3 regions of the Lysinibacillus sp. fls2-241-R2A-57 genome follow, and region 1 is predicted to be linked to each of the others. Evidence: riboswitches for the same ligand, from Rfam matches in the RefSeq annotation. Region 1 holds a riboswitch; each other region holds the start of a gene.
What was found. Region 1 has a riboswitch for thiamine pyrophosphate ahead of thiM (hydroxyethylthiazole kinase). Riboswitches for the same ligand answer to the same signal wherever they lie in the genome.
Positions count from the first base shown of each region.

Region 2: another riboswitch for thiamine pyrophosphate. It lies ahead of QRN68_RS13730 (hypothetical protein); the one in region 1 lies ahead of thiM (hydroxyethylthiazole kinase).
Region 3: another riboswitch for thiamine pyrophosphate. It lies ahead of QRN68_RS03245 (ABC transporter substrate-binding protein); the one in region 1 lies ahead of thiM (hydroxyethylthiazole kinase).

Region 1 covers NZ_JARVRU010000021.1:40,486-43,678, reverse strand. The annotation lists gene mbcS (acyl-CoA synthetase MbcS) at 1-1,415, opposite strand, end outside; TPP riboswitch at 1,603-1,701, shown strand; gene thiM (hydroxyethylthiazole kinase) at 1,794-2,549, shown strand; gene thiD (bifunctional hydroxymethylpyrimidine kinase/phosphomethylpyrimidine kinase) at 2,549-3,193, shown strand, end outside.
Region 2 covers NZ_JARVRU010000080.1:12,831-16,023, reverse strand. The annotation lists gene QRN68_RS13735 (glycerophosphodiester phosphodiesterase) at 1-906, opposite strand, end outside; TPP riboswitch at 1,347-1,454, shown strand; gene QRN68_RS13730 (hypothetical protein) at 1,546-2,034, shown strand; gene thiW (energy coupling factor transporter S component ThiW) at 2,068-2,568, shown strand; gene QRN68_RS13720 (EVE domain-containing protein) at 2,645-3,106, opposite strand; gene QRN68_RS13715 (MarR family winged helix-turn-helix transcriptional regulator) at 3,148-3,193, opposite strand, start outside.
Region 3 covers NZ_JARVRU010000016.1:61,641-64,833, reverse strand. The annotation lists gene QRN68_RS03255 (sigma factor regulator N-terminal domain-containing protein) at 133-1,047, opposite strand; gene QRN68_RS03250 (RNA polymerase sigma factor) at 1,047-1,538, opposite strand; TPP riboswitch at 1,735-1,845, shown strand; gene QRN68_RS03245 (ABC transporter substrate-binding protein) at 2,016-3,020, shown strand; gene QRN68_RS03240 (thiamine-binding protein) at 3,022-3,193, shown strand, end outside.

The sequences.
Region 1 (3,193 bases):
ATTTCTCCATCATGGAGCACGATATATGCCTTCACAATATTTCCACGAACCTCATCTGGACTCGCAACAACTGCAGTTTCTTTAACTGCTGAATGCTTCAATAATGCATCTTCTACTTCAAATGGTCCTATCGTATAGCCAGACGAAATAATGATATCATCTCCGCGTCCTTCAAACCAAAAATAACCATCTTCATCTTTATATGCACGATCTCCGGTAATATACCAATTGCCTCTAAATTGTAAATTTGTACGTTCTAGATCATTTAAATATTTTTTAAATAACGCGGGTGTTTCACGGTGTACAGCAATATCTCCAACTTCTCCAATTGCAACTGGATTTCCAAAATCATCGATAATTTCAACAGTATTTCCCGGAGTAGGTTTACCCATTGAGCCAATTCTAGCCTTCATTCCTACCATTGTACCAACAAGTAACGTATTTTCTGTTTGTCCATAACCATCTCGCACTTGTAAATTCAAGACCTCCGAAAATACTTTTATCACTTCACTATTTAAAGGCTCGCCTGCTGACACGGCTTGACGAATTGCACTTAAATTGAAATCTTGTAAATTTTCAAGTGCTGCCATAAATCGATATTCGGTTGGTGTACAGCACAGAATATTAATATGGAATTTTTCAAGCAGCGTGAGGTATGTTGTCGCATCAAAGTGACCTTTGTAGACAAATGCTGTTGCACCACTTCCTAATGTAGCGAGAAACGGACTCCAAATCCATTTTTGCCAGCCTGGAGCTGCTGTAGCCCAAACTATGTCACCTTCTTGAACACCTAACCAATTCGGTGCAGTTGTTCGTAAATGTGCATAACCCCAGCTATGTGTATGTACGGCTGCTTTTGGATTGCCTGTTGTACCACTCGTATAGGCTAAAAATGCAATGTCAGTACTTCTAGTAGGTGTAGAACTTATGTAGGTTGTTGGTTGGCTTTGCATTTTTTCAAGCAACGGCTGCCATGATTCATGTGCATGGCCAATGACAAATTTCTGTATGCCTTGTGAATTTTGAACAGCATCAAATTGTTCAACATAAGGCTCAAATGCAACAACGCCTTTTGCATTAGCATGATTGATTCGATATTCAATATCTTTAGTTCTCAACATCTCTGAGCTTGGTATAATCGTTAGCCCCGCCTTTAAGGCCGCAAGATAAACGATATACGCTTCAACTGATCTTGGTACCATGACTAAAATAACATCATCTTTTGTTAAACCATAAGATGTAAATACATGTGCTGCCTGATTCGCCTTTTCAAGTAAACTAGCATATGTAATGTATTGAATTTCCTCATTTTCGTTATAAACGATCAATGCATTTTTTGTAGAATCCTGTGCATATTTTTCGATTTCCTCTGAAATGTTATACCACTCTGGTGCGATTAAATCTTGTCGTTTCATGGCAAATGCCCCCTTTTGCTATGCTCATTATAAAACTCAATTTTTATCATTTTCAATGAAAGGCACTCAATTTTAAAAAGTCATGACAACTATCATGCTCTGCTATATGGCATCAGTCACGTCTTAGTTCAAAAAAACTCTCTATTGAACACTAAAGAAAAATATGGTACATTTTGGTCAACTAAAAGCAAGATTGCAGGGGGACTCATTTAGAGTTGAGAAGGTAAAACCTGACCCTTTGAACCTGTTAGTTAATACTGACGTAGGGAGCAATTCACATCTAATTCATTGATGAAAGGCTCTTTTTACGTGTTTTTTTCTGCACGAAAAAGGGCCTTTTTTGCATGCTTACGTCCATCCATTAGAGGAGGACTTAAATTGATTATTCAAAATATCCGTAAACAAAATCCACTGATTCATTGCATTACCAATTATGTTGTGGCAAATTTCCAAGCAAATGGCTTATTAGCAATAGGCGCTTCGCCAGTCATGGCTGATGACAGTCATGAAGTTGAAGAAATGGTCGCTATTGCTTCAGGCTTATTGTTAAATATCGGTACCCTTAATGAACAGATGAAAGAATCAATGCTACTTGCAGGAAAAAAGGCAAATGCTCAGGGCATTCCCGTTGTTTTAGATCCTGTTGCTGCAGGTGCAACTTCTTACCGTAAACAGACGGTACAGCAATTATTGGCGGAAATAAAATTTGCAGCAATTCGTTGTAATATCGGAGAGCTTGCAGCGATTGCCAATGTAGACTGGCAACAAAAAGGCGTAGATAGTGGTACTGGTTCAATTTCATTAGAAGTTGAGGCAAAACAAATAGCTCAACTCTACAATTGTATTGTTATTGTGACCGGTGAAAAGGATTTTATTACTGATGGCAAACAGCATCAATGGGTTACAGGTGGAAATTCTCAAATGACAGAAGTCACTGGAACTGGCTGCTTATTAAGTGCTATTTGTTGCGCCGCCTACACCGCAGGGAATGAACCATATTACCAATTGGTCGATACTTTATCGCTTTATAAAAAAGTGGCAGAACAAGCCGCTTCTGCGACTCATTACATTGGCGATTTTCAAATAACAATATTGAATGAACTACATCGTCTTTCCAAGGATGGTGAAGAATGATGCATATTGTAACGACAATTGCTGGTTCAGATAGTGGTGGCGGTGCGGGCATACAAGCTGATTTAAAAACATTTCAGGAATTAAAGGTGTTTGGAACGTCTGTTATTACAGCTTTAACTGCCCAGAACACACTTGGTGTATCGGATGTCTTACCAATTGAAGTTAGCTTTGTTGAAAAACAACTTAAAGCACTAATCGAGGATTTTTCAATTAGTGCTATTAAAACAGGAATGCTATTTTCTTCCGAAATAATTCAATCAATCGCACATATTTTAGCCGAAGTAAATATTCCACTAATTGTCGATCCAGTCATGATTGCAAAAGGTGGCGAAAGCTTATTACAGCAAGAAGCAATTGTTGCAATACGTAGGTATTTACTTCCTTTAGCAACAATCGTAACACCGAACATACCTGAAGCTGAAACACTTTCTGGAAGAAAAATTAAAACGTTGGCAGATATTCAGGACGTGGCTTACATCTTCTTACAAATGGGCGTTCAATGTGTCATTATTAAAGGCGGTCATTTAGCCGATAAATATTATGCTATTGACTATGTATTTTTGCAAGATGGTCAATCATTTTCCATGCAGTCCACTCGTATTGCAACAAAAAATACACATGGTACAGGCTGTACGTTCTCCGCT
Region 2 (3,193 bases), on a different contig from region 1:
GCGTACATATAGCAGGGTGATAATAGTAATGAACATTGGAGTCATAATCGGTGTCGCGATATACAAACCAAAGCTCAGCGTGATGCCAATAGTAATCATTAATCTGGAATCGCCATCTCCACTAGGAAGGAGAAACACGATTAGGCTGATTAGACAGATAAGTAGAATGAACAGCAACAGGAAGATTAATGCCCATTCAAACACAGCTCTAACTAATGACCACTTACTACGCCAGAACAATTGCTTGCTCTCGCGAACGGCGTTCCAGAATTGATACTTGCCTTCCAATACCATAATCGGCAGAGCATAGATACAGATTAAGTTCAATGCCAGGATAAGCAGTCCAACGATAACAAGAACGATCGTTCCGAAGGTTGTCTTCATCAGCTCGCCCGTAATAAAGTTCGGAACCGTCATATTCGGCAATAGTGTTCCGCTGATGTTGACATCAAGTAGCGGGAACAGGAGCAATAAATAGAGAGCAAGTCCAAAAACTCCGACGCGCCATAAACCTGGTAAGCTAGAGATTGCCTTGAACAATACGGGGCGGATTCGTGCGCGCTTCTCTTGAATCCCATAATAGGCAATATAGAAGAGCACAGTAAACTCTGTGTAAATGAGCATTATGGCAATTGGCACCATTACCAGTACACTAAGTAGGCCATATTTGCTGAACAAGAAGCGCAGAAGGTCATGATTGGCGGCCGCTTGGAAGCCCCCAACAGCCAGTAATTTGTTAAAAATTATGGATAATAACGGGATAAATACACTTATCGTTAGCAGTTTGTATACCAATTCAAATAAAAGAAAAGGACGGTACGCATACTTCCACACCCTTAAAATATCCCTCGTCATCTGAAAAGGCATGAATTTTAAACGATTCGTATTGGTTTGTTTAGTATTCATGGTTTTGGTTTTCCTTTAGTTAGTATCGCGGTGCATATCTCATTATATATCTACACATTTCCTCCAACAATACTGTATAGTGATAATGCACACGAAACGGAGAGACTTAATACATAAAAAGGCGACAGATTATTCATCACATGATAAAACCCCTACAAATCTCTTCATAAGTTGGTCGTCGTACTCTGTAAGCTCCGTACATACTGAACTTTTGATTGCGCTTCAACTCAGTTCTTCACTTGAAAGATGTCTCTCTATTTTTTGAGCGTGACACTTTTAGACCATCCCTTGAGTATGTAGGAGTTCTAGCTCCATTCTTTCAAGTGTGCTAAAATGTTAAGTAACTATGATTAATTTCTCCTGTTAAAACTCCTTGTATATCAAGGAAAACAGGCTGTCTTTACTACATTATTATTAGAAAATTAAAGAGTTAAACCCATTATTACCACTAGGGGAGTCTTTAAAAGGCTGAGACGTATATTGTCATATACGGACCCTTTGAACCTGATCTAGTTCACACTAGCGGAGGGAAGTGGCGACACTTGCTTTTTACTATGTAAATGCAAGGCCGCTTCCTATGTTTTTAGGGAGCGGCCTTTTTAGGTTTTATATTGTTGTCGGGTTTTTTACGCTGTAGCGGTGGAATTTTTTTGTTTACCGGCGCTTTTCTCTGTTTTAGCGGCGGATTTCACTGCTTTACCGGCGCTTTTCACAGTTTTAGTGGCGGAATTCTCTGATTTACCGGCGCTTCTCACCCTTTTAGCGGCGGATTTCTCTGATTTACCGGCGCTTTTTACTGTTTTAGCGGCGGATTTCTCTGGTTTACCGGCGCTTTTCTCTGTTTTAGCGGCGGATCTCACTGATTTACCGGCGCTTTTCTCTGCTTTACCGGCGGAATTCACTAGTTTACCGGCGCTTCTCACCCTTTTAGCGGCGGAATTCTCTGATTTACCGGCGCTTTTCTCTGTTTTAGCGGCGGATCTCACTAGTTTACCGGCGCTTCTCACCCTTTTAGCGGCGGATTTCTCTGTTTTAGCGGCGGATTTCTCTGATTTACCGGCGCTTTTCTCTGTTTTAGCGGCGGAACTCCCTAGTTTACCGGCGGAACACCAAATTTACCGTTATTAACGATTAAATTCATATTTTAAAGGAGTGGAAATTATGTCAATTCGAAAATTAACAATCATGGCCTTACTAGTAGCTATTGCCGTAGCAGGTTCTAGCTTTGTCTCAATACCAACGGGAATTGCACGTGCCTACCCTGTACAGCATGCCATTAATGTTATTGGCGCTATCATTCTTGGACCAGTGCCTACTGTTATGGTCGCCTTTGTCACAGCAATTATTCGTATTTTAACAGGCACAGGCTCATTATTAGCTATACCCGGCAGTGTCATTGGTGCTTTATGTGCAGCTCTAGCCTATAAATACAGCGGCAAGCAGTGGCTAGCAGGTGTCGGTGAAATATTCGGGACAGGTATTATTGCCTCACTCATTGCAGTACCTTACGCACACTTATTAATGGGGACATCCGTTGCTGCTTTATTTTTCATGCCAGCCTTTTTAACTTCAAGTACTATTGGTGCTGTCTTAGGCATTGTCATTGCTAGCAATTTGCGTAAAACAGTATTTGTAACTAACCTTAACACTCTGCTTAAATAATGATTGGTTGCAATATAAAAACGTTACTTCTTAATGGCAATTCATTAAGAAAGTAACGTTTTTTATCCAACTAAATTCATCCATACTTCAACGGTAATCCCATTTCATGAGCAATTAGTAAAAAGTCTTTTTTGCTTATTTCAAAATGACCAAATCTGAATTTATAACCATATTTCGATTTATCTTCTACAAATTCTAAATAATCTAAGATCCTTTTTATCGGTACAGCCTTTGCCTCTTTATAAAAGTCTATATCTCTTCTAAAAGGAATAAAATTTTCTGCCATTTGGAACTCGTATATTCGCTCGTCTTTTATTCTTCCAATTGCGGTAAATGCTCTTACAGGCTCGTTACCATCTAGACTTTTTTTAGGAGAATAATAAATGATCCAATCTCCTTTTTGCATTCGTTTCAAAGGTCTTTCTTTACCGTGGCATAACTGGCCGAATCCTCCCTCAACCCCTTTTTGAACATGATTGAGAGATACCACGCCAATCCAATATTTAGGGTCTCTTTCAATCGTAGGATATTGAGACATAGCTTTCATCTCCTTTTATTTTGGCATCATCGTTAATGATTTTACTTTTCCTGTGCACGATTTTCATATACTTTTGTCAATATGCCT
Region 3 (3,193 bases), on a different contig from region 1:
TTTTCTCATTTATAAAAAAGAGGCTGATTTAAATTAAAGCAAAATTTAAAAATTTCACATTAGAGAAGCGCGAGAAATCAACATTTTAAAATTGATTTCTCGCGCTTTTTAAGGTTTTGATTTCTAATCACGTTATTTTTCAGGTTTAATATAAGGAACGATTTGTGCAGTGGCTCCTACTGAGGCACCACGGATAAAATCTTGATTCTCTAAGGCTTTAAAATTATTTGCTTTGCCAGTGAGCATTACCCCTAAAATTTTCACTTCATCAAACCGTTTATTTTTATTTGAATTTAAAAACTCCTGAATTGTTTCGTTATTTTCATTAGCATCATATGTTTTAAGTGAATCAATAAAGCCATCGTAGGATTTTTTCGGTGAATCTGCCGGATCAAAGCCATAAACCTCTAAACCAGCAGGTCCTGTACTTTCATCAACAATTGGTGATGCCATATACAACCATACGATGTTTAAATTGCTAGGAATTTTTTCTTGTATTTCATTTAATGTATAAGGTTTATTGAAAGAAACGGCAACTTCTGCAACGTGATTCTCCATTTGCGAAATTTCGCTTAGTTCGTTTGGTACATCGTCAAAGTATTTTTGAATAGATGGATGATAAAATGTCGCAGATTTAGTCTTTGTCTGTTTATCGTATTCATAGTACTCTGAATCAGACCAATAAAATCCTGGTACTAACTCGTTATTATCAACATTGCCTCGGAACCAACCGAATGAACTAGTAAGTGTGCTCCATGGAACCATATAACCATTAATATTCTTAGAACGGTTTGTAATGATATTTCCACCAAACATTGATGAATTACTCACCGTGACTTGAGAGTCGATTTGAATATTAGGTTCTGCAATGTCATTATGTAAAAAAAGCTGTTCTTTAAGTCTTTGAGAACTTTTCGCTGCAAAAAAGGAACCAGTTTTATAAAAAACAGGTAAGAGAATTAATATGACAACAATTGAAGTGATGATAATTTTTAGTAACTGTTTTCGTTTAGCCTTTTTTAAAGCGTTATTTAACGAAGTTTCCATCAAAGTTTACCTCCTATTTTTGAGTGAATACATTTACGTGCACGATATAATTTTTGCTTGACGCTATCTACTTGAATATCCAACAAAATAGCAATTTCTTCATATGACAAATCATAGTAATACTTTAAAAAGAATATTTCTTTATATTCTTTTTTAATGTCTTTTAACAAATAGAAAATCTCATCCTTATTTAGCAACGTCTCAAAATTATAATCGGTGTGTTGGAGCTTAGAGTATATTTCCTCGGTGATGTAAATGTTTTTCTGCTCCTTTTTCCTTTTTAAGTCAATATATTGATTGAGCGATACCCTAAAAAACCAAGGACGTATATTGTTTTCTGTTAGGCTATCTAATAGCATGTATATTTTGTAATAGGTGGTTTGAATAATATCTTCTGCATCTTCTTTTTTGGCTCCTTTCGCTAGTAATAGATTGAACACTTCCTCTCCTAAATGGATTAGATAGGAGGTTAGTTCATTTTCTTTTTTCATTGCTGATCCTCCTTACTCTTATACAACGAATGAGTGATCATAAATGTATACACTTAACTATAAAGTTTATTTTGGAATAAGGGCTATGTTTGACATTGCTTTTTGAAATGATATGACAATATAATGCTTTAACATGAAAGAGACCCTTGTCATTTACAGATAGATATGGGTATAATAATCACGAAAAGTTCATATGGAAAGAATGTAGGGGGGCTGGTAGTTGCCAGCTGAGATTGTGTCCGATAGACGCTGACCCTTTGAACCTGATTTGGCTCGTACCAGCGTAGGGAACATCTATTCAAAAAAAAGAAAGTTTTTGATACTGATTGTAAAACGTCTGGGAGGAATCCTGGGCGTTTTTTTTATGTTTTTGTTGTATGTGCAAGCCTTGGGTACATACTAATTGTGAATACGCTTTCTTCTGGTGGAAACATTCATTCATGAACACTTTCACATTACTTACTGGGAGGATTAAACATGAAAAAATGGTTATTGATTCTGATGGCTACACTTTTAACATTAGTGGGTTGTAGCAAAAAAGAGGAGACAAAGGATAAAAACGATGCGAATGCATTAAAAAAGGTATCGGTCGTGCTAGATTGGACACCGAATACAAATCATACAGGTTTATATGTAGCGGAAAAACTTGGCTACTTTAAAGAACAGGGCTTAGATGTTGAAATTTTATTACCTGGCGAAACGGGTGCAGATCAACTAGTGGCGTCTGGTAAGGCTCAGTTTGGCGTAAGCTACCAAGAAGGGATTACACAGGCACGTGTGCAGGATGTACCTTTAGTATCGATTGCAGCGATTATTCAACATAATACTTCTGGCTTTGCATCCACTGCATCTAAAGGGATTACGTCACCGAAGGATTTTGAAGGTAAAACATATGGTGGCTGGGGTGCACCACTTGAAAAGGCTGTCCTACAATCACTTATGCAAACAGAAAATGCGGATATTAATAAGTTAGATATTGTCAATGCAGGTGATTTGGATTTCTTCACAATGATGAAAAAAGATATTGATTTTGCCTGGATTTATTATGCATGGACAGGGATTGAAGCAGAACTTCGTGGTGAAAAATTGAACATGCTTTATTTAACAGATTATAGTGATCAGTTAGATTATTACACACCTGTACTTGCTACAAATGAAAAAATGATTAAGGATGATCCAGATACAGTCAAAGCGTTTGTCGCTGCTGCAGCAAAGGGCTATGAATATGCGATAAGTCATCCGAGTGAGGCGGCTGATATTTTATTAAAAGAGGTACCTGACTTAGATAAAGACCTTGTGCATAAAAGTCAGGAATGGCTAGCAGATAAGTATCAAGACGATGCGGCGCAATGGGGCGAGCAAAAGCTAACTGTCTGGGAGAACTACGCAAAATGGATGGCCGACAACAAAGTTTTAGAGGGCGAATTTAACGCAGAACAAGCATTTACAAATGACTTTTTACCGAAAAAGGAGACAAAATAACATGGCAAACTCATTAATTAGTGTACAAATTATCCCGAAAACTGAAAAATATGAAGATGTTATTCCATTTGTCGATGCAGCGATTGCCGTTATAGACGCATCAGGGGTGAAATATGAAGTTCATCCATTAGAAACGACAATGGAGGGTGAGCTATCGACTTTATTACAAATCA